3 regions of the Citrobacter freundii ATCC 8090 genome follow, and region 3 is predicted to be linked to each of the others. Evidence: predicted binding sites of a transcription regulator. Region 3 holds the regulator's gene; each other region holds the start of a gene.
What was found. The regulator CRP, encoded in region 3, controls carbon source genes, mostly activating them, when cyclic AMP is high. The targets are predictions, from matches to a motif close to ATGTGANNNNNNTCACAT.
Positions count from the first base shown of each region.

Region 1: deoC (deoxyribose-phosphate aldolase) is a predicted target of CRP. The motif match lies at 4,430-4,447, and genes of this name have one in related genera.
Region 2: bhsA (multiple stress resistance protein BhsA) is a predicted target of CRP. The motif match lies at 4,040-4,057, and genes of this name have one in related genera.

Region 1 covers NZ_CP049015.1:690,325-697,186, reverse strand. Annotated here, with positions in the region: gene deoD (purine-nucleoside phosphorylase) at 1-705, opposite strand, end outside; gene deoB (phosphopentomutase) at 809-2,032, opposite strand; gene deoA (thymidine phosphorylase) at 2,084-3,406, opposite strand; gene deoC (deoxyribose-phosphate aldolase) at 3,519-4,298, opposite strand; gene G4551_RS03415 (YjjI family glycine radical enzyme) at 4,560-6,110, shown strand; gene G4551_RS03410 (YjjW family glycine radical enzyme activase) at 6,082-6,862, shown strand, end outside.
Region 2 covers NZ_CP049015.1:2,011,292-2,018,153, forward strand. Annotated here, with positions in the region: gene ndh (NADH-quinone dehydrogenase) at 1-45, shown strand, start outside; gene G4551_RS09615 (glycine zipper 2TM domain-containing protein) at 214-753, shown strand; gene G4551_RS09620 (TonB-dependent siderophore receptor) at 811-2,991, opposite strand; gene comR (TetR family copper-responsive transcriptional repressor ComR) at 3,247-3,882, opposite strand; gene bhsA (multiple stress resistance protein BhsA) at 4,126-4,383, shown strand; gene ldtC (L,D-transpeptidase LdtC) at 4,470-5,435, opposite strand; gene mfd (transcription-repair coupling factor) at 5,585-6,862, opposite strand, start outside.
Region 3 covers NZ_CP049015.1:370,049-376,910, reverse strand. Annotated here, with positions in the region: partial or broken gene G4551_RS01765 (hydrolase) at 1-652, shown strand, start outside; gene G4551_RS01760 (YheU family protein) at 649-867, shown strand; gene G4551_RS01755 (phosphoribulokinase) at 921-1,790, shown strand; gene G4551_RS01750 (OsmC family protein) at 1,889-2,293, opposite strand; gene crp (cAMP-activated global transcriptional regulator CRP) at 2,600-3,232, shown strand; gene G4551_RS01740 (YccS/YhfK family putative transporter) at 3,284-5,371, shown strand; partial or broken gene G4551_RS24015 (hypothetical protein) at 5,364-5,462, opposite strand; gene argD (bifunctional acetylornithine/succinyldiaminopimelate transaminase) at 5,467-6,684, opposite strand; gene pabA (aminodeoxychorismate synthase component 2) at 6,770-6,862, opposite strand, start outside.

The DNA of each region.
Region 1 (6,862 bases), 320 kb from region 3:
CAGCAGAACGGATTCCAGTGCGATTTTGATCATGTCGTTGAAGGTCGTCTGACGCTCAGCGGCAGTGGTCTGCTCGTGGGTACGGATATGGTCGGATACGGTGCAGATGGTCAGCGCTTTCGCACCGAATTCCGCCGCCACGCCGTAGATACCCGCCGCTTCCATTTCCACGCCCAGCACGCCGTATTTTTCCATCACGTCGAACATTTCACCGTCCGGAGAGTAGAACAGGTCAGCGGAGAACAGGTTGCCAACGCGAGCGTCTACACCCAGCGCTTTTGCCGCATCAACTGCGTTACGCACCATGTCGAAGTCAGCAATAGCTGCAAAGTCATGATCTTTAAAACGGATACGGTTAACTTTGGAGTCGGTGCAAGCACCCATACCGATAACCACGTCACGCAGTTTAACGTCCATACGCACAGCGCCGCAGGAGCCTACGCGAATGATTTTCTTCACGCCGAAGTCGGTGATTAGCTCTTTGGTGTAGATGGAGCAGGACGGGATACCCATACCGTGGCCCATTACGGAAATCTTACGGCCCTTGTAAGTACCGGTGAAGCCTAACATACCGCGAACGTTGTTCACTTCACGAACATCTTCGAGGAAAGTTTCAGCAATATGCTTTGCACGCAGTGGGTCGCCCGGCATCAATACGACGTCAGCGAAATCACCCATTTCTGCATTAATATGTGGAGTTGCCATCTTCAGTTCCTTTTATATTGTTGTTTTTACCGGGTGGCGGTTGCGCCTTACCCGGCCTACAAAACCGTAGGCCCGGTAAGCGAAGCGCCACCGGGCAATTGCATCAGAGCATATTTTTACCGTAGTCCATCGGCGACGTACCAAAGTAGCTCGCCAGCGTCTGACCGATATCCGCGAAGGTTTCACGGTGACCTAAAGAACCAGGTTTCACTTTTGGGCCGTAAACCAGTACCGGAATGTGTTCACGGGTATGGTCAGTGCCGGTCCAGCTTGGGTCGCAGCCGTGGTCAGCGGTCAGGATCAGAATGTCATCTTCACCCACCAGCTCCATCAGCTCAGGCAGACGGCGGTCGAACAGTTCCAGGCCCGCAGCATAACCGGCGATATCGCGACGATGTCCCCAGGAAGAGTCGAAATCAACGAAGTTGGTGAAGACGATGGTCTTATCACCGGCTTCTTTCATCTCTTTGATGGTGGCGTCGAACAGCGCGTCCAGACCGGTGGCTTTCACTTTTTTGGTGATGCCGCAGTTAGCGTAGATATCCGCGATTTTACCGACGGAAACCACGTGACCATCTTTTTCGTCGACCAGTTTCTGCAGCACGGTCGGTGCTGGCGGCTCAACGGCCAGGTCGTGGCGGTTACCGGTACGCTGGAAGTTACCGGCTTTATCACCGATAAACGGACGGGCGATAACACGACCGATGTTGTAACCACCTTCGGTCAGCTCTTCACGGGCGATTTCGCACAGCTCATAGAGCTTATCCAGGCCAAAAGTCTCTTCGTGGCAGGCAATCTGGAACACGGAGTCAGCGGAGGTATAGAAAATCGGCTTGCCGGTTTTCATATGCTCTTCACCCAGTTGATCCAGGATCACGGTACCAGAAGAGTGGCAGTTGCCGAGGTAGCCCGGCAGGTTGGCACGTTTTACCAGTTTATCCAGCAGTTCTTGCGGGAAGCTGTTTTCATGATCGGAGAAATATCCCCAGTCAAACAGAACCGGAACACCCGCGATTTCCCAGTGGCCAGACGGCGTGTCTTTCCCGGAAGAAAGTTCATGCGCCCATGCGTAGGCACCAATCACTTCCGCGTTGCCGTCCATGCCAGCAGCAATTTTACCAGTAGAACCTTCGTGAGCTTTCACCAGGCCCAGACGGGTCAGGTTAGGCAGATTCAGTGGACCTTTGCGACCATTGTCAGCTTCACCTTTCGCACAGGCTTCTGCAATGTGTCCCATAGTGTCTGAACCTACGTCGCCAAAGCGATCCGCATCTTCAGTCGCACCAATACCAAAGGAGTCCAGCACCATAATAAATGCACGTTTCATCTTGTTCTCCATACATCTGCGCCGCAAAAAAGCGATCAGATCAGTATACAGTTATTCGGTAATACGACGATAGACTGTCGGTGTAATTTCTGGCGCTTTATCGTCAAGGCTAATTGCCGCTTTGACCGCTTTCGCCGCTTCCTGCCAGCTGGCTTCGTCTTTGGCGTGGATCACCGCCAGTGGACGCTGTCCGTCTACGCTGTCGCCCAGACGCGCCATATCGCTAAAGCCAACGCTGTAATCAATGGTGTCCGATGCCTGACGACGACCGCCACCCATGGAAACAACCGCCATTCCCAGCGCACGGGTATCCATCGCGCTGACAAAGCCTTCGGTATCAGCATATACCGCTTTGCTGAGCATTGCCGTCGGCAGGTACTTCGCATAATTTTCGACGAAATCGGTCGGGCCTTTTTGCGCCGCCACCATGCGACCAAAAATCTCTGCTGCTTTGCCGTTATCCAGCACCGTCTGCAATTTCGCACGGGCTTCGGCGTCATCTTTCGCCAGGTTGCCGGAGATCAGCATTTCCACGCACAGCGCCATGGTGACGTCTAACAGACGTGGATTGCGGTATTCACCGGTCAGGAACTGCACCGCTTCGCGGACTTCGACCGCGTTACCTGCGCTGGAGGCCAACACCTGGTTCATATCAGTTAACAGCGCGGTGGTACGTACACCCGCACCGTTTGCCACGCCGACAATCGCTTCAGCAAGGGCTTCAGAAAGCTCGTAGGTCGGCATAAAAGCACCGCTGCCCACTTTCACATCCATCACCAGCGCATCCAGCCCTTCCGCCAGTTTTTTCGCCAGAATGGAACCGGTAATCAGCGGGATGGAATCCACCGTCGCGGTAATATCGCGGGTGGCATAAAAACGTTTATCCGCCGGTGCGAGCGAGCTGGTTTGCCCAATAATCGCCACACCCACGTCTTTAATAATTTCACGGAAACGCGTGTCGTCCGGGAAGATGTCAAATCCAGGAATCGCTTCCAGTTTATCGAGCGTACCGCCGGTATGCCCCAGGCCACGCCCGGAGATCATCGGAATATAGCCGCCGCACGCAGCAACCATCGGGCCTAACATCAGTGACGTTACGTCACCTACACCGCCGGTAGAGTGTTTATCCACAATCGGGCCGTTCAACTGCAGGCTTTTCCAGTCCAGCACGGTTCCTGAATCACGCATTGCCATGGTCAGCGAAACACGCTCAGGCATTGTCATATCGTGGAAAAAAATGGTCATCGCCAGGGCGGCGATTTGCCCTTCAGAGATGGTATTGTCGCGAATGCCATTGATAAAAAAACGAATTTCTTCATCGCTCAGCGCATGACCATCACGTTTTTTACGAATAATTTCTTGTGCGAGAAACACGGTAACCCCCAGGGGAAAAGAGTAGAAGGCCGTTGTAAGCCGGGTAAGCAACGCGCCACCCGGCAGTCGTCTTAATGCCGGATGGCGGCTGCGCCTTATCCGGCCTACGGGCTTAGTAGCTGCTTGCGCTCTTGCCGTCGCCGTGACCCAGCGCTTTCAGCAAGCTAGCCAGCAGGCTGGATGCGCCAAAACGGTAGTGACGAGAATCAGCCCAGTCAGCGCCAAACAGTTCATCGGCAATCGCCAGGAACTGCTGTGCATCTTCTGCAGTACGCACGCCGCCAGCCGGTTTGAAACCTACTGTTTTAGAAACACCCATGTCGCGGATCACTTCCATCATGATGCGTGCGCTTTCCGGCGTCGCATTGACCGGCACTTTACCGGTAGACGTTTTGATGAAATCAGCACCGGCTTTGATGGAGATTTCAGACGCTTTGCGAATCAGTGCTTCTTCTTTCAGCTCACCGGTTTCGATGATCACTTTCAGCAGCACGTTTGCCGCCGCACACGCGTCTTTGCAAGCTTTAACCAGATCAAAACCAATCTGCTCGTTACCGGCGATCAGCGCACGGTACGGGAACACCACGTCAACTTCATCGGCACCGTAGGCGATCGCCGCGCGGGTTTCCGCCAGCGCAATCTCGATGTCGTCGTTGCCGTGCGGGAAGTTGGTGACGGTTGCAATGCGGATATCCGGCGTACCCTGCTCTTTCAGAGTCTTACGCGCAATAGGGATGAAACGCGGATAGATACAGATTGCGGCGGTGTTGCCAACCGGGGTCTTCGCCTGATGACACAGCGCGATCACTTTTTCATTGGTGTCGTCGTCATTCAGGGTGGTCAGGTCCATCAGTTTCAGTGCACGCAGGCTGCTTGCTGTTAAATCGGTCATAACATTCTCCAACGGCATCGCCGTATAAAATTTCACCTTGCGAGTTTGTTAGTATTCTAACATCCGCTCGCTATTACACTTCGATATACATCACAGTTAATGAAAACCACATACAGATTTGCATTACTCTAATGAGATCTACTTCAAATAAATTACCTTTTCTAAAGGGATGCCGTGGCATCAGGCGCATCCGGATCAAAGGTTGTGGCGGCGTTGCTTTCTACAATGGCGTTACACCTTCGGGACAAAAAGGAATCAACGATGCCCACTTCAAGCGAACTCGCGCTGCAACAGCGTTGCCAACAAATCGTGACCAGCCCGGTGCTCAGCCCTGAGCAGAAACGCCACTTTCTGGCGCTGGAAGCTGAAAACGCGCTGCCTTATCCGCAACTACCTGCACAGGCACGTCAGGCGCTGGATGATGGGGTAATCTGCGATATGTACGAAGGTCATGCCCCGTTCAAACCGCGCTACGTTTTACCCGATTACGCGCGTTTTCTGGCCAATGGTTCATCGTGGCTGGAGCTGGAAGGCGCCAGCGATCTTGATGATGCGTTATCCTTACTCACCATCATGTACCACCACGTTCCGTCAGTGACGTCGATGCCGGTTTATCTCGGCCAGCTCGATGCGCTGCTGCAACCGTATGTTAGAATTCTAACACAAGAAGAGATCGATATTCGAATAAAACGTTTCTGGCGTTATCTCGACAGAACCCTGCCAGACGCGTTTATGCATGCCAATATCGGCCCCGCCGATACTCCAGTTACCCGTGCAATTTTACGCGCAGATGCAGAATTAAAGCAGGTTTCGCCTAATCTGACATTCATTTATGACCCGCAAATCACACCTGACGATCTGCTGCTCAGCGTGGCGAAAAATATCTGCGAGTGCAGTAAGCCGCATATTTCCAATGGCCCTGAAAATGATAAAATTTTCACAAAAAGTCAGTATGGCGTCGTCAGCTGTTACAACTCTTTGCCGCTCGCCGGGGGTGGTAGCACGCTGGTCAGGCTTAATCTGAAAGCCATCGCAGAGCGCAGCGCCTCTGTCGATGACTTCTTTACGCGCACCCTACCGCACTATTGTCAACAGCAAATCGCCATCATTGATTCACGATGTGAATTCCTCTATGAAAAATCACATTTCTTTGAGAATAGCTTCCTCGTGCAGGAAGGGTTGATTGATCCCGAACGTTTTGTGCCTATGTTCGGCATGTATGGCCTGGCGGAGGCGGTGAATCTACTGTGCGATAAGGCGGGACAAAATGCGCGCTACGGAAAAGATGAGTTCGCCAATCAGCTTGGCTATCGCATCAGCGCCCAATTGGCGGAGTTTGTCGAAAGCACCCCGGTGAAATATGGCTGGAAGCAGCGCGCGATGCTGCATGCACAGTCGGGGATCAGTTCTGACATCGGCACCACACCGGGTGCACGCCTGCCTTACGGCGATGAACCAGACCCGATCACTCATCTGCAAACCGTCGCGCCACATCACGCGTTTTATCACGCCGGGATCAGCGACATTCTCACGCTGGATGAAACCATCAAGCGCAATCCTCAGGCGCTGGTGCAACTGTGCCTCGGCGCATTTAAAGCCGGGATGCGTGAGTTTACCGCCAACGTGAGCGGCAACGATCTGGTTCGCGTTACGGGTTACATGGTGCGTCTGTCGGATCTGGAAAAATATCGCGCCGAAGGTTCTCGCACCAACACCACCTGGCTTGGCGAAGAAGCAGCGCGTAATACGCGCATTCTGGAACGACAACCTCGCGTGATTAGCCATGAACAGCAGATGCGCTTCGGTAAGTAAGATTATCCCTTTCTCCTGCGTCGACGGGCCGGGCAGTCGCCTGGCTCTGTTTCTGCAGGGATGTAATCTGCGCTGTAAAAATTGCCACAATCCGTGGACGATGGGACGCTGCAACGACTGCGGGGAGTGTGTGCTGCATTGCCCGCATGAGGCGCTGAGCCTGAGCGCGGGGAAAGTGTGGTGGCAGTCCGATTTGTGTCAGCAGTGTGACACCTGCCTTCATATGTGCCCCCAGCAGGCCACGCCGATGGCGCAGACCATGAGCGTTGATGAGGTGCTGCAGCATATTCGCAAGGCAGCACTGTTTATTGAGGGAATTACGGTCAGCGGCGGCGAAGCGACAACCCAGCTACCGTTTATTGTGGCGCTGTTTCGTGCGATCAAAACCGATCCGCAACTGCAACACTTGACCTGTATGGTCGACAGCAATGGCATGCTGAGCGAAACCGGCTGGCAGAAGCTGCTGCCGGTGTGCGACGGCGTAATGCTGGATTTAAAAGCCTGGGACAGCACGTGTCATCGTCAGTTGACCGGTCGCGATAACACGCTGATTAAACAAAGCATTACCTTTCTGTCCGGGCAAGGGAAACTTGCGGAACTGCGCCTGCTGGTTATCCCTGGTCAGGTGGATTATCTACAGCATATTGATGCGCTGGCGGCGTTTATCAGAGGTTCAGGTGACGTGCCGGTACGGCTGAATGCCTTTCATGCGCACGGGGTGTATGGCGAAGCGAAGGACTGGCCGAGCGCCA
Region 2 (6,862 bases), 1.6 Mb from region 3:
GGCAGTATCAACCGGGTGATTCGCCCGCGTCTGAAACTGCATTAATATCGACTTGTGGCGCCGGATGATTTTACGCATCCGGCGTCTTCCTTCAGAGTTCTCCGAATCATCCTGCGTTCGTGCCTCATCCTGCTATTTTCATCCGTAATCTGATTGGCATTCCTTACCTTCTGTTGCAAAGTTGTTGCTAATAGCAAAAAAGGAGGAAGTCCCGTGAATAAATCAATGTTGGCGGGTATAGGGATTGGCGTAGCTGCTGCGCTGGGTGTTGCAGCAGTGGCCAGTCTGAACGTTTTCGAGCGTGGCCCACAGTATGCGCAAGTTGTCTCTGCAACACCGATTAAAGAGTCGGTAAAAACACCGCGTCAGGAGTGCCGGAACGTAACTGTCACGCACCGTAAGCCGGTACAAGATGAAAACCGTATTGCGGGTTCCGTATTGGGGGCGGTTGCGGGTGGCGTTATTGGCCATCAGTTTGGCGGCGGACGTGGTAAAGATATTGCCACCGTGGCCGGGGCTTTAGGCGGCGGCTATGCAGGTAATCAGATTCAGGGGTCGATGCAGGAAAACGATACTTACACCACCACGCAGCAGCGTTGTAAAACGGTGTATGACAAATCTGAAAAGATGCTGGGCTACGACGTGACGTACAAAATTGGCGATCAGCAGGGGAAAATCCGTATGGATAAGGACCCCGGCGCGCAAATTCCGTTGGATAACAACGGACAGTTGGTACTGAATAACAAAGCGTAAAATAGCATTATCCTGAACATTAGCCCCCCATTCGCTCAGGCTGGGGGGCTTTTTTTATCAGAAGGTTAAGGCATAGTTCAGACCAAAGGTGCGGCCCCGGCCCTTGTACTCATACAGTGACGGACTGCCGTAGGTTGGGCTGTACAGCAGTGGCGCACGTTGTCCCCACAGCGTGGTGTACTCTTCATTCAGCAGGTTTTCCACGCTAAAGGTCAGCTTACCCAACGGGAGCTGATAGCTGCCGATAAAGTCCATGGTGTTATAGCCATCCAGCTTATTGCCGCTGGCGTCGGTCAGATCAAATGTTTGCTGGCTCTGTACGCGTAAGGTCCACGGTTCTGGTGCCCAGCCGACCCATGCGGTTGCTTTCGACGGTGAGGCCAGAGTCACATCCCATTTTTGCCATTTACCGTTCTGTTTCACTTCCGATTTAATAACATTGAAGTTGCCGCCCAGGCTCCAGTCCGTATCCGCAATGAAATAATCCACCGCGCCTTCAAGGCCATAAATGCGGCGATCGTCGGGTTGAACGTTAATGGTCATATCGCTGCGGTTGATAACGATCGATTTATCCGAAGTCGAGTAGTAAGCGGCCAGTTGCGTGCGCAGACTATCGCCGGTGTAGCGCCATCCCAGTTCGTACGAGTTAACTTTAATCCCTTCCAGACGTGAATCCGCCACGTTGACGCTGCGCTGGAGCTGGTAATGATCGCCAACCAGCGAATAGGTGCCGTTACCGTAATATTTCCCTGGATCCGGAAGCTCCACGCCCTGAGAGAAATTAAACCACGTTTGCTGACGGTCAGTCAGATGGGCGAGGATACCGGCGTTGAACAGGAAATTATCGTAATCGGTTTTGCCGCCCGGAATGGTATCGGCAGAGTTCGCAAGCCCGGTCGCGATTCCCTGCTGTTGAGCATAGCCAACGAAATCATCAACCTTGTTTTCGGTCCATTGATAGCGCACGCCGCCGCTGAGGGTAAAGATGTCGTTAATGTCATAGCTGTTTTGCAGGAAAGGCGCAAAGTTCGTGATGCTGTAACCGGGGTAACGCCCGGTGGTATAAGCGGTGCGGTTATCCATGCCGCCGGAGGGCAGGGACCAGGCCAGATCGAAGAATTTCTGATTGGAATCGAAGGTCTCGTGATCGGCATCGATACCCCACGTCAGCTCCCAGTTATCCATCAACTGGCTGTTGAGGGTAATTTTGGCGCCAAACTGGTCTGTGTCCTGCTGTGATGCGGAGAAACTGGTGACCTTACCTTTGCTGAGCGTCGGGAAAGGATAGAATTTCAGCGATTCGTCGCGGTAATAGATTTGGCTGACCAGGTTCTGGCCGAAAAAATCCGCATCTGAATATTGCAGGCTGATCAGATGACGTTCGGTTCCGGGAATACGATCGGAATTCAGTCCGCTGCTGGTATAAGCTTTACCGTTTCCGGTTACGGCGGACATGTTCTCGCCGAGATCCAGCCCGTAATCATCATCCCCCTGGCTCTTGTAATACTGTGTAACCAGTTGCAACTGACGGTCGTCGTCAAGTTCAATCGTCCCGGTGCCCATCACGTCCAGACGATCGGAGTGCTGTAGCCCGGTTTGGGTGTTATCCAGCAGCAGGGCATCGTGATTACCGTCATACCAGCCGCCAAATCGTTGATACGCGACGGACATACGCCCGGAAGCGCGATCTGTTCCTCCACTCACCGCCGCGGCAACGCGTTCATCATGATCGTTACTGTTGTTGAAGCCACTTTTGCTCCCCAGTTCGAGTTCTACTTCACGCTCCGGCTGGCCTTTTTTGGTGACGATGTTGATTAATCCGCCGGTACTGCCACCGCCATAAAGTGAGGTTGCGCCTGAAATGACTTCAATGTGCGCAATGTTAAACGGGTCAATGGAGTCAAGCTGACGGCTGTCGGTTCGCGAGGAGTTCAGACGGACACCGTCAATGAGCACGACAATGGCGCGACCACGCATGTTCATGCCGTAGTTTGTACGCCCCTGGCTACTGACATCGATTCCTGGGATTAACTGAGCAAGAACATCCTTGAACTCTTTCCCCCCCTGAACCTGTTGTTCAATCTCGCTTCCTTCAATAACCCAGGTCGTTTGCGGCATTTCTGCCACGGTGCGTTGGCTACGGTTGGCGCTGACGATGAGGTTCTCTTCCTCAGCCGCAATGGCCGGGAGGGTTAAAGACAACAGGAGAGGATTGAGCACCCAGAGACGCTTATTCATTTGTATTCCTTTTAAAAAGAGTCGATCTGTTTTTGTTATGGCGGTAGAGAAACCGATGGTTACATTGTGAAACAGGCATTAAAACAAATGCGAATATTGCTGATAACAATTGTCGTTATCAATACCCTTTACAAAAAATGATCGGATAACACGATGAAAACAATGAGAAATGTAGGGACAATGGAACGGGAATCTAACCGGGGGCTTTATCAGCTCCCGGGGGTGTTAGTACAGCGGGGGAATTGCGGGAAAGGGTTAAGCTTTGACGAGTTCGGGCCACAGCCGCAGGGTGGTACGTGCGATCTGCATCAGTTTTTCAAACGTTGCACCTTCACGGGCGCTGATCGACATACCTTGTAAAATACAGTTCAGGTATTCAGCCAGTTTTTGCACGTCACAGTAGGCGGGGATTTCACCTCGTTGCTGACGTTGATGAAGAAACTGAGTAAGCGTCTGTTCCTGCATTGCATGGCGGGATTTCACCGTGTGCGCAATATCACGGGAAGAGGCTGCCAGCGTCGCAGAAGTGTTAATCATGAAACATCCCGCCGGGGTGTCCTTGCTGGTAAAGCAGGTCGCTATGGCGGTGAAATAGTCTTCCAGTGCGGACTCAAGGCTTTTTTCTTCACAAAACAGTTGGGCTTCGTGTTTCGCCGCAAAGCGGGTGATGTAGCGGTCCAGTACGGCACGGAACAACCCTTCTTTATTGGTGAACTCCGCATACAGCGTGGGCGCTTTTGCGCCGGTAGCTTCTACGAGATCGGCGAGCGAGGTCGCTTCATATCCGTGCTGCCAGAAGAGTGTCATGGCCTTATCAAGCGCGGCTTCCCTGTCGAACACTTTTGGTCGGCCACGGCTTTTTTTTGCACAACCTGTCGTTTCAGTTGTCATGGCGCCGATGTACCTTTGTTGGGTTTATTGAACAACCATTATAAAAATATTCGACTGCACACTCCAGCGGATTCACGATAAAAATAAATTATATCTATTGTCATGAAAAATAAGACCTTTATATTTTATATAACGATCATTATAAAAAAGTATTGACGTGTGACCTGGATCACATCTATGATTTACCTATCGATCGTTAAGTTAATCTTTCCGACACCCATTCATCTGCTAAAGGTCACTATCATGAAAAACGTAAAAACCCTGTTTGTTGCTGCTGTTCTTAGCTCACTGTCATTTGCAAGCTTCGCCGCTGTTGAAGTTCAGTCCACACCTGCGGGTCAAGAGAAAGTCGGTACTATTTCTGCGAATGCGGGGACTAACTTAGGTTCACTGGAAGACCAACTGGCGCAGAAAGCCGATGAGATGGGTGCGAAGTCTTTCCGTATTACTTCCGTTACCGGTCCTAACACCCTTCATGGGACTGCTGTTATCTACAAATAAGATTTAACCCATCGCAATGCCACTGCGAGTTAAATAAAAAACCCCCGCGGAATAAAATCCAGCGGGGGTTTTTTAATACGCTACGTTTACAGCGGTTGTTGAGCAACGTCGTGATGACGGGTCACATCGACCGGCATGCCTGAGCGAATCTCCATCGCATGATCCATGACGGCGGTATCTGTTTGCGCCGCATTTTTAAATGTCTGCATGGACGCGTTCAACACGATTGGCAACAGTTGCGGATCGTCATTGATTTTTTCGGACAGCGGCTGATGTACTTCTACTAGCCGCACGCCGTTAGGCTCAACGGATGCTTTGATCGGCGTATTGATAATATTGACCTTAGTTCCGGGCGTTACCTGACGGAACAGGGTTTCGATATCACCGTCGCGCAGACGAATACAGCCGGAACTGACGCGCATGCCGATGCCAAAGTCAGCATTGGTGCCGTGCAGCAGATAAACGCCGCCGTATGCCGCTAAGCGAATTGCATGATGGCCCATCGGGTTATCCGGACCGGCAGGTACAACGGCAGGCAGGTCAATTCCGTTTGCTTTGTATCGCGCGCGGATATTTGCCGTCGGCGTCCAGGTGGGGTTGGCGCGTTTATCAGAAATGGTGGTTACCATCGTAGGCGTCAGCGTGTCACCACCTAACTGGCCAATACCAATAGGATAAACGGTCACCGAATTGGTCCCCGGCTGGTAATAATAAAGACGCAGTTCGGCGAGGTTGATAACAATACCTTCGCGCGGGGCGTCAGGTAGCAGAGTTTGTAACGGTATAGTCAGCACGCTGCCCGGACGTGGTACGTAAGGGTCAACGCCGGGGTTGGCCTGCAGCAGCGCTAAAAAGCCGACATTATATTTTTTCGCAATCGCCTCCAGAGAACCGCCATTGTCTTCAACAACGTGAACGGTATTCTGGCCCACCAGACGGCTTCCCGGCGGTGGCAGCGGCCAGGTGTTTGCCTGAGCCGGAAGTGCTAACGCGAAGGTCGCTGCCAGCGTAAAAAACGCGAGCCAGCGAGAGAGTCGTTTATTGTTTAACATCACCATAAATCCATTGTTTTTACGTGGTTTTTATTATGTAAAAGTAAACGCGAATTATGGCGGTTTGCTGTGTCTGGAAGTGCAGGGAAGTGCAAAGAGTTTGTAAATTCATCAGGCCGGGTGAGTGGTGTGCTCACCCGGCCTGTTCACTATGCTACGGCGTTTTCTTCAAGCTGACGCATAAACTGGCGGACCCAGTCGATCCGCGTTTTACGCTCGCCCAGATCCTGCATAAATTTCAGTCGGGTTGGGCCGTCCAGACGGAAGTGTTGCGGTTGTTTTTGCAGTAAACCAATCAGCCAGACCGGGTTGACGTGGTTTTTCTCGGCAAATTCGATGGTACCGCCTTTGTCATGACCTTCGAGCTTTCTGATCCCCAGTTTCTGCGCCTGCTGGCGTAAACGAGCGATATCCAGCAACGTACGGGCCGGGTCGGGCAGCAGGCCAAAACGATCTATCAGCTCGACCTTAATCTCTTCCAGTTCGTTTTCGCCTTTCGCGCTGGCAATGCGCTTGTAGAACGATAGTCGGGTGTTAACATCCGGTATATAGTTATCCGGCAGCAGAGACGGCATACGCAATTCAACTTCGGTTTGCTGGCTGGTGAGATCTTCCAGTGACGGTTCGCGTCCCTCCTTGAGCGCATCGACAGCATTTTCCAGCAGCTCCATATACAACGAGAAGCCGATGCTTTCCATGGAACCACTTTGATCTTCACCCAGCAGTTCCCCGGCGCCGCGAATTTCAAGGTCGTGGGTCGCCAGCGCAAATCCTGCACCCAAATCTTCCAGCGAAGCGATGGCTTCCAGACGCTTTTGCGCGTCGGTGGTCATTGCTTTTGGATGCGGCGTCAGCAGCCAGGCGTACGCCTGATGGTGTGAGCGTCCCACACGACCGCGTAGCTGGTGCAATTGCGCTAAACCAAAGTGATCGGCACGTTCGATGATAATGGTGTTGGCGGTCGGAATGTCGATCCCGGTTTCGATAATGGTGGTACACACCAGCACGTTAAAACGCTGATGGTGGAAATCGTTCATCACGCGTTCCAGCTCGCGCTCGCGCATTTGCCCGTGGCCGATGCCAATACGCGCTTCCGGCACCAGTTCCGCTAATCTGTTAGCGGTTTTCTGGATATTTTCGACGTCGTTAAACAGATAATAAACTTGTCCCCCGCGCAGAACTTCACGCAGGATCGCCTCGCGTACCACCAGGCTGTCGTATTCGCGCACGAAGGTTTTGACCGCCAGACGACGAGCGGGCGGCGTGGCGATGATCGACAGATCGCGCATGCCGCTCATCGCCATATTGAGCGTACGCGGAATAGGCGTTGCCGTCAGGGTCAGAATATCGACATCCGCGCGCATCGCCTTAATGCGTTCTTTGTGGCGAACGCCGAAACGGTGCTCTTCATCGACAATTAGCAGACC
Region 3 (6,862 bases):
TCACTCCGGTGAAACAGAAGATGGCACCTGGTTTTTACACTGGCTGGAACGTGAGTTCGGTCGCGCACCGACCGCCGCGGTAGGTTATTCACTCGGTGGAAACATGCTGGCTTGTCTGCTGGCAAAAGAAGGCAACAATATTCCGATAGATGCAGCGGTTATCGTTTCTGCGCCTTTCGTGCTCGAAGCCTGTAGCTACCATATGGACAAGGGCTTTTCCCGTGTCTATCAGCGCTACCTGCTCAATTTATTGAAAGCCAACGCCTCGCGTAAGCTTGAGGCGTATCCCGGTTCGCTGCCGGTAAGCCTGGCCCAGTTGAAATCTTTGCGCCGCATTCGCGATTTTGACGATCTGATCACCGCCAAAATCCACGGTTTCGCCGATGCTATAGACTATTACCGCCAGTGCAGCGCCATGCCGTTGCTCAATCGGATCGCCAAACCAACGCTGATTATCCATGCTAAAGACGATCCGTTTATGGATCATCACGTGATCCCGAAACCGGAAAATCTGCCTTCGCAGGTGGAATATCAGCTGACTGAACATGGCGGCCACGTCGGATTTATTGGTGGCACAGTGCGCCGTCCTGAGATGTGGCTGGAATCAAGAATCCCGGACTGGCTGACAACGTATCTGGAGGCGTCATCATGATTATCCCATGGCAAGATATCTCTCCGGACGCGCTGGACAATCTGATTGAAAGCTTTGTCTTGCGTGAAGGCACCGATTACGGTGAACATGAACGCTCGCTCGAACAAAAAGTCGCCGACGTCAAACGCCAACTACAATCAGGTGAAGCCGTGCTGGTGTGGTCCGAACTGCATGAAACGGTCAACATTATGCCGAGGAAGCAGATTCACGAGTAATCCGTAGCCGCCGGCCGACTTTACTATAATTACAACCATTTCATGGAGTTGTTATGTCTGCCAAACATCCGGTGATTGCGGTAACAGGATCCAGCGGCGCGGGGACCACCACCACCAGCCTCGCGTTTCGTAAAATTTTCGCGCAGTTAAACCTGCGCGCCGCCGAGGTGGAAGGTGACAGTTTTCACCGCTATACCCGTCCGGAAATGGACATGGCGATTCGCAAAGCACGCGATGCTGGGCGGCATATCAGCTATTTCGGCCCCGAAGCTAACGACTTTGGTCTGCTGGAGCAAACCTTCATTGAATACGGCCAGACGGGCAAAGGTCAGTCGCGTAAATACCTGCACACCTACGATGAGGCCGTACCGTGGAATCAGGTTCCGGGGACATTTACGCCCTGGCAGCCGCTGCCTGAACCGACGGATGTCCTGTTCTATGAGGGACTTCACGGCGGCGTTGTCACCCCTCAGCAAAATGTGGCCCGGCATGTCGATCTGCTGGTTGGCGTGGTGCCGATCGTGAACCTGGAGTGGATCCAGAAGCTGACCCGCGATACCAGCGAGCGTGGACACTCGCGTGAAGCGGTGATGGACTCGGTGGTGCGCTCAATGGACGATTACATCAATTACATCACACCACAGTTTTCCCGTACGCATATCAACTTCCAACGCGTACCAACCGTCGATACCTCTAATCCCTTTGCCGCCAAGAGCATTCCGTCACTCGATGAAAGCTTTGTCGTGATTCATTTTCGTAATCTGGAAGGGATCGACTTCCCGTGGCTGCTGGCCATGCTGCAGGGCTCATTCATTTCTCATATCAATACGTTGGTCGTACCGGGCGGAAAAATGGGTCTGGCGATGGAATTGATTATGCTGCCGCTGGTGCAGCGACTGATGGAAGGCAAAAAGATAGAGTGATATGTGGAAAGCGCCCGATGGCGCTTCGCTTATCGGGCCTACGACTCAACATCACCCTATAGGCCGGATAAGGCAACGCCGCCATCCGGCATCAGCAATTACGCGGCAACCACTTCATAGGAGTGGGTAATATTCACCGCCTTTTCCAGCATCAGCGCCACGGAGCAATATTTTTCCGCCGAAAGATCGACCGCACGTGCGACGGACGCATCTTTCAGATCGTTACCCGTTACGATGAAATGCAGGTTGATATGGGTAAACAGGCGCGGCGCTTCATCACGACGCTCGGAGGTCAGCTTCACTTCGCAGTTGGTCACATCCTGACGACCCTTTTGCAGGATCGACACCACATCAATTGCGCTGCAACCACCCGCAGCCATTAAGACCATTTCCATCGGGCTCGGCGCTTTATCACCGGAGTTACCGTCCATCAAAATCTGGTGGCCAGAAGCGGACTCACCGAGGAAGGTCAGCCCTTCGACCCACTTAACACGTGCTTGCATATTTTATTACTCCGATGCATCAATTTTCCTGACAGATTACGCGCACACAACAAATCTCGCAACGGAAGGCGACCTGCGTCATGCTGAAGCGAGACACCAGGAGACACACGGCGAAAGCTATGCTAAAACAGTCGGGATGCTACAGTAATACATTGACGTACTGCATGTATGCAGAGGACATCACATTACAGGCCGTCGCACGTATTGACAGCCCCCTTCCCAGGTAGCGGGAAGCACATTTTTGCAAACCCAGAGACAGGATGTTTTTTGGCTCTGGAGACAGCTTATAACAGAGGATAACCGCGCATGGTGCTTGGCAAACCGCAAACAGACCCGACTCTCGAATGGTTCTTGTCTCATTGCCATATTCATAAGTACCCATCGAAGAGCACGCTGATTCACCAGGGTGAAAAAGCGGAAACGTTGTACTACATCGTTAAAGGCTCAGTGGCAGTGCTGATCAAAGATGAAGAAGGGAAAGAAATGATCCTTTCTTATCTGAATCAGGGCGATTTTATTGGTGAATTAGGCCTCTTCGAAGAAGGTCAGGAACGCAGCGCCTGGGTCCGTGCTAAAACTGCATGTGAAGTCGCTGAAATTTCCTACAAAAAATTTCGCCAATTAATCCAGGTCAATCCAGATATTCTGATGCGCCTGTCCTCTCAGATGGCTCGCCGTCTGCAGGTCACGTCTGAAAAAGTGGGCAACCTTGCCTTCCTCGACGTTACCGGTCGTATCGTGCAGACTCTGCTGAATCTGGCGAAACAGCCTGATGCGATGACCCACCCGGACGGCATGCAGATTAAAATCACCCGTCAGGAAATCGGCCAGATCGTTGGCTGCTCCCGTGAGACCGTCGGTCGTATTCTGAAGATGCTGGAAGATCAGAACCTGATCTCCGCACACGGTAAGACCATCGTCGTCTACGGCACACGTTAACCCCATCGAAGTGGCGCGTTACCCCGTAATGCGCCACTTTTGTTTGCTCCGATGTGGCGAAGACTGATATACCACCCAGAGATCAACTACGCACTACGACAAACGCTGGTGCTATGTTTACCTGTGGCCGTCGGCCTGATCATCGGTCAGCTTCATCTGGGACTCCTCTTTTCCCTCGTCCCTGCCTGCTGCAATATTGCCGGTCTTGATACCCCGCATAAGCGCTTTTTCAAACGCTTAGTGATTGGCGCGTCTTTGTTTGCCGGATGCAGTCTGATCATGCAATTACTGCTGGCACAGACTATACCGCTGCCACTGATCCTCACCGGCCTGACGCTGATTCTTGGTGTAACCGCAGAATTAGGCCCTCTGCATGCGCGACTACTACCAGCCTCGCTTATCGCGGCAATTTTCACACTCAGTCTGGCAGGTAACATGCCCGTCTGGGAGCCGCTGCTAATCTACGCGCTGGGCACATTGTGGTATGGCCTGTTCAACTGGTTCTGGTTCTGGATGTGGCGCGAGCAGCCGCTGCGTGAGTCGCTCAGCTTGTTGTACCGCGAATTAGCCGATTACTGTGAGGCCAAGTACAGCATGCTGACTCAGCATGCCGACCCAGAAAAAGCGCTGCCTCCCCTGTTGGTGCGCCAGCAAAAAGCGGTGGATTTAATTACCCAGTGCTATCAGCAAATGCATATGCTGTCGGCGCATCGCAACAACGATTATAAGCGCCTGCTACGTGCCTTTCAGGAGGCGCTCGATTTACAGGAACATATTTCCGTTAGCCTCCACCAGCCGGAAGAGGTGCAAAAGCTGGTCGAACGTAGCCACGCCGAACAAGTGATTCGCTGGAATGCGCGCACCGTTGCCGAACGCCTTCGCGTACTGGCCGATGATATTTTGTATCACCGCTTACCGACCCGTTTCTCAATGGAAAAGCAGATTGGCACGCTGGAGAAAATCGCCAACCAGCATCCGGACAATCCGGTAGGTCAATTTTGCTACTGGCACTTCAGCCGTATTGCCCGTGTGCTACGCACCCAGCGACCACTGTATGCCCGTGATTTAATGGCTGACAAGCAGCGTCGGCTGCCGCTGATCCCTGCCCTGAAAAGCTATTTGTCGTTGAAATCCCCTGCGCTGCGTAATGCCGGACGCATCAGCGTCATGTTGAGCATTGCCAGCCTGATGGGCAGCGCCTTACACCTGCCAAAACCTTACTGGATTTTGATGACAATCCTGTTCGTCACGCAAAATGGCTACGGGGCAACCCGGGTACGTATTTTACACCGTTCAGTAGGGACGCTCGTCGGCCTGGTGATCGCTGGCGTCACGCTGCACTTTCATATCCAGGAAGGTTACACGCTGGCAGGCATGCTGCTGATAACCCTGGTGAGTTATCTGACCATCCGCAAAAACTACGGCTGGGCTACCGTCGGCTTTACGGTCACCGCGGTATATACCCTGCAACTGCTGACGCTGAACGGGGAACAGTTTATCGTGCCGCGGTTTATCGATACGATCACTGGCTGCCTGATCGCTTTTGGCGGGATGCTCTGGCTGTGGCCGCAGTGGCAGAGCGGTTTGCTGCGTAAAAACGCCCACGATGCGTTAGAAGCCGATCAGGAGGCCATTCGCCTGATTCTTAGCAACGATCCCCAGGCCACACCGCTGGCGTATCAACGCATGCGGGTCAACCAGGCGCATAACACGCTGTTCAACTCACTTAACCAGGCGATGCAGGAACCTGGGTTCAACTCGCACTATCTGGCGGACATGAAACTGTGGGTTACGCATAGTCAGTTCATCGTCGAACACATCAACGCAATGACTACGCTGGCAAGGGAACATACGATGCTGACGCCGGATTTGGCGCAGCGTTATCTGGAGTCCTGTGAAATTGCGATCCAGCGCTGTCAGCAGCGGCTGGAATATGACGGACCCGGAAGCTCCGGCGATGTGAATATTCTTGAGGCGCCAGAGATGCTGTCCCATGGGCCTTTAAGCACCCTTGAGCAGCATCTGCAGCGGGTTTTGGGGCATCTGAACACCATGCATACCATTTCGTCGGTAGCATGGCGTCAGCGACCGCACCATGGGATCTGGCTGAGCCGCCGGTTGCGGGATATGAAAGGTTAAGAGAATTGCCGGATGGCGGCGTAAACGCCTTATCCGGCCTACAGAGTAAGGTGTGATTCGTAGGCCGGATAAGCGTAGCGCCATCCGGCAATCCGTCAACCCATCACTTTCGCCACGGCCTGCGCGAAGCGCTGCATCCCTTCATCGATATCAGTCTGCTCCACCACCAGCGACGGCGCGAAACGCATCACGTCCGGTCCGGCGTTCAGTACCATCACGCCTTCATTCGCCGCGGCGTACAAGAAATCACGCGCCCGGCCTTTAAACTGCGGCTTCAGTTCGGCGCCAATCAGCAGTCCCATACCGCGAATGTCGCTGAAAATGTCAAACTGCTGGTCAATTTTCTGCAAATGCTGAACAAACGCCTGGCGTTTGGCCTGAATACCTTCCAGCACTTCCGGCGTGTTGATGATATCAAACGCAGCTCCCGCAACCGCGCAGGCCAGCGGGTTACCGCCGTATGTGGAGCCGTGTGAACCCACGTGGAACGCGGAGGCAATCTCCTGGGTGGTCAGCACCGCGCTCACCGGGAAACCGCCACCAAGCGCCTTGGCGCTGGTGAGGATATCCGGCGTCACGCCGTAGTGCATATAGGCAAACAGTGAGCCAGTACGCCCCATCCCGCTCTGTACTTCATCAAATACCAACAGCGCCTGGTGCTGATCACAAAGTTCACGCAAGCCATGCAGGAATGCCGGCGTTGCCGCAGTAACACCACCCTCGCCCTGAATAGGCTCGATCACCACCGCGCAGGTGTGATCGTCCATCACCGCTTTGACCGCATGCAGATCGTTAAACGGGACATGGATGATATCTGCCGGCTTTGGTCCAAAGCCGTCGGAATATTTCGGCTGCCCGCCGACGGATACGGTAAACAGCGAGCGACCATGAAACGCGTTATGGAAGGCAATGATTTTGGTTTTGAACGGGCTATGACGCACGCAGGCATAGTGGCGCGCCAGCTTAAAGGCGGTTTCGTTAGCTTCGGTACCGGAGTTCATGAACAGTACGCGTTCGGCGAAAGTCGCATCAATGAGTTTACGACCTAAGCGTAACGCCGGTTCGTTGGTGAAAACGTTGCTGGTATGCCACAGGGTTTCACCCTGGGTTTTTAACGCCTCAACCAGCGCAGGATGACAATGCCCTAACGCGGTAACTGCAATGCCGCCCGCGAAATCAACATACTCTTTACCCTGTTGATCCCATACTCGACTCCCTTTCCCTTTTACCGGGATAAACTCAGCCGGTGCATAAATCGGCAGAATCACTTCATCGAATGTCGCGCGTGTAATTGCAGTTTGTTCAGTTGCCATGTCATTACCACCCTGTTAAGCAGAAATGCTAGTGAAATTATAATCACAAAATATGAATAAAAAATCACTGAATAGCAACCACAAATCACCGGTTGAGGAAATTAGCCAGCAGCTGATGCCCCTGTTCGCTGAGAATGCTCTCCGGGTGAAACTGCACCCCTTCCATATCCCACTCCCG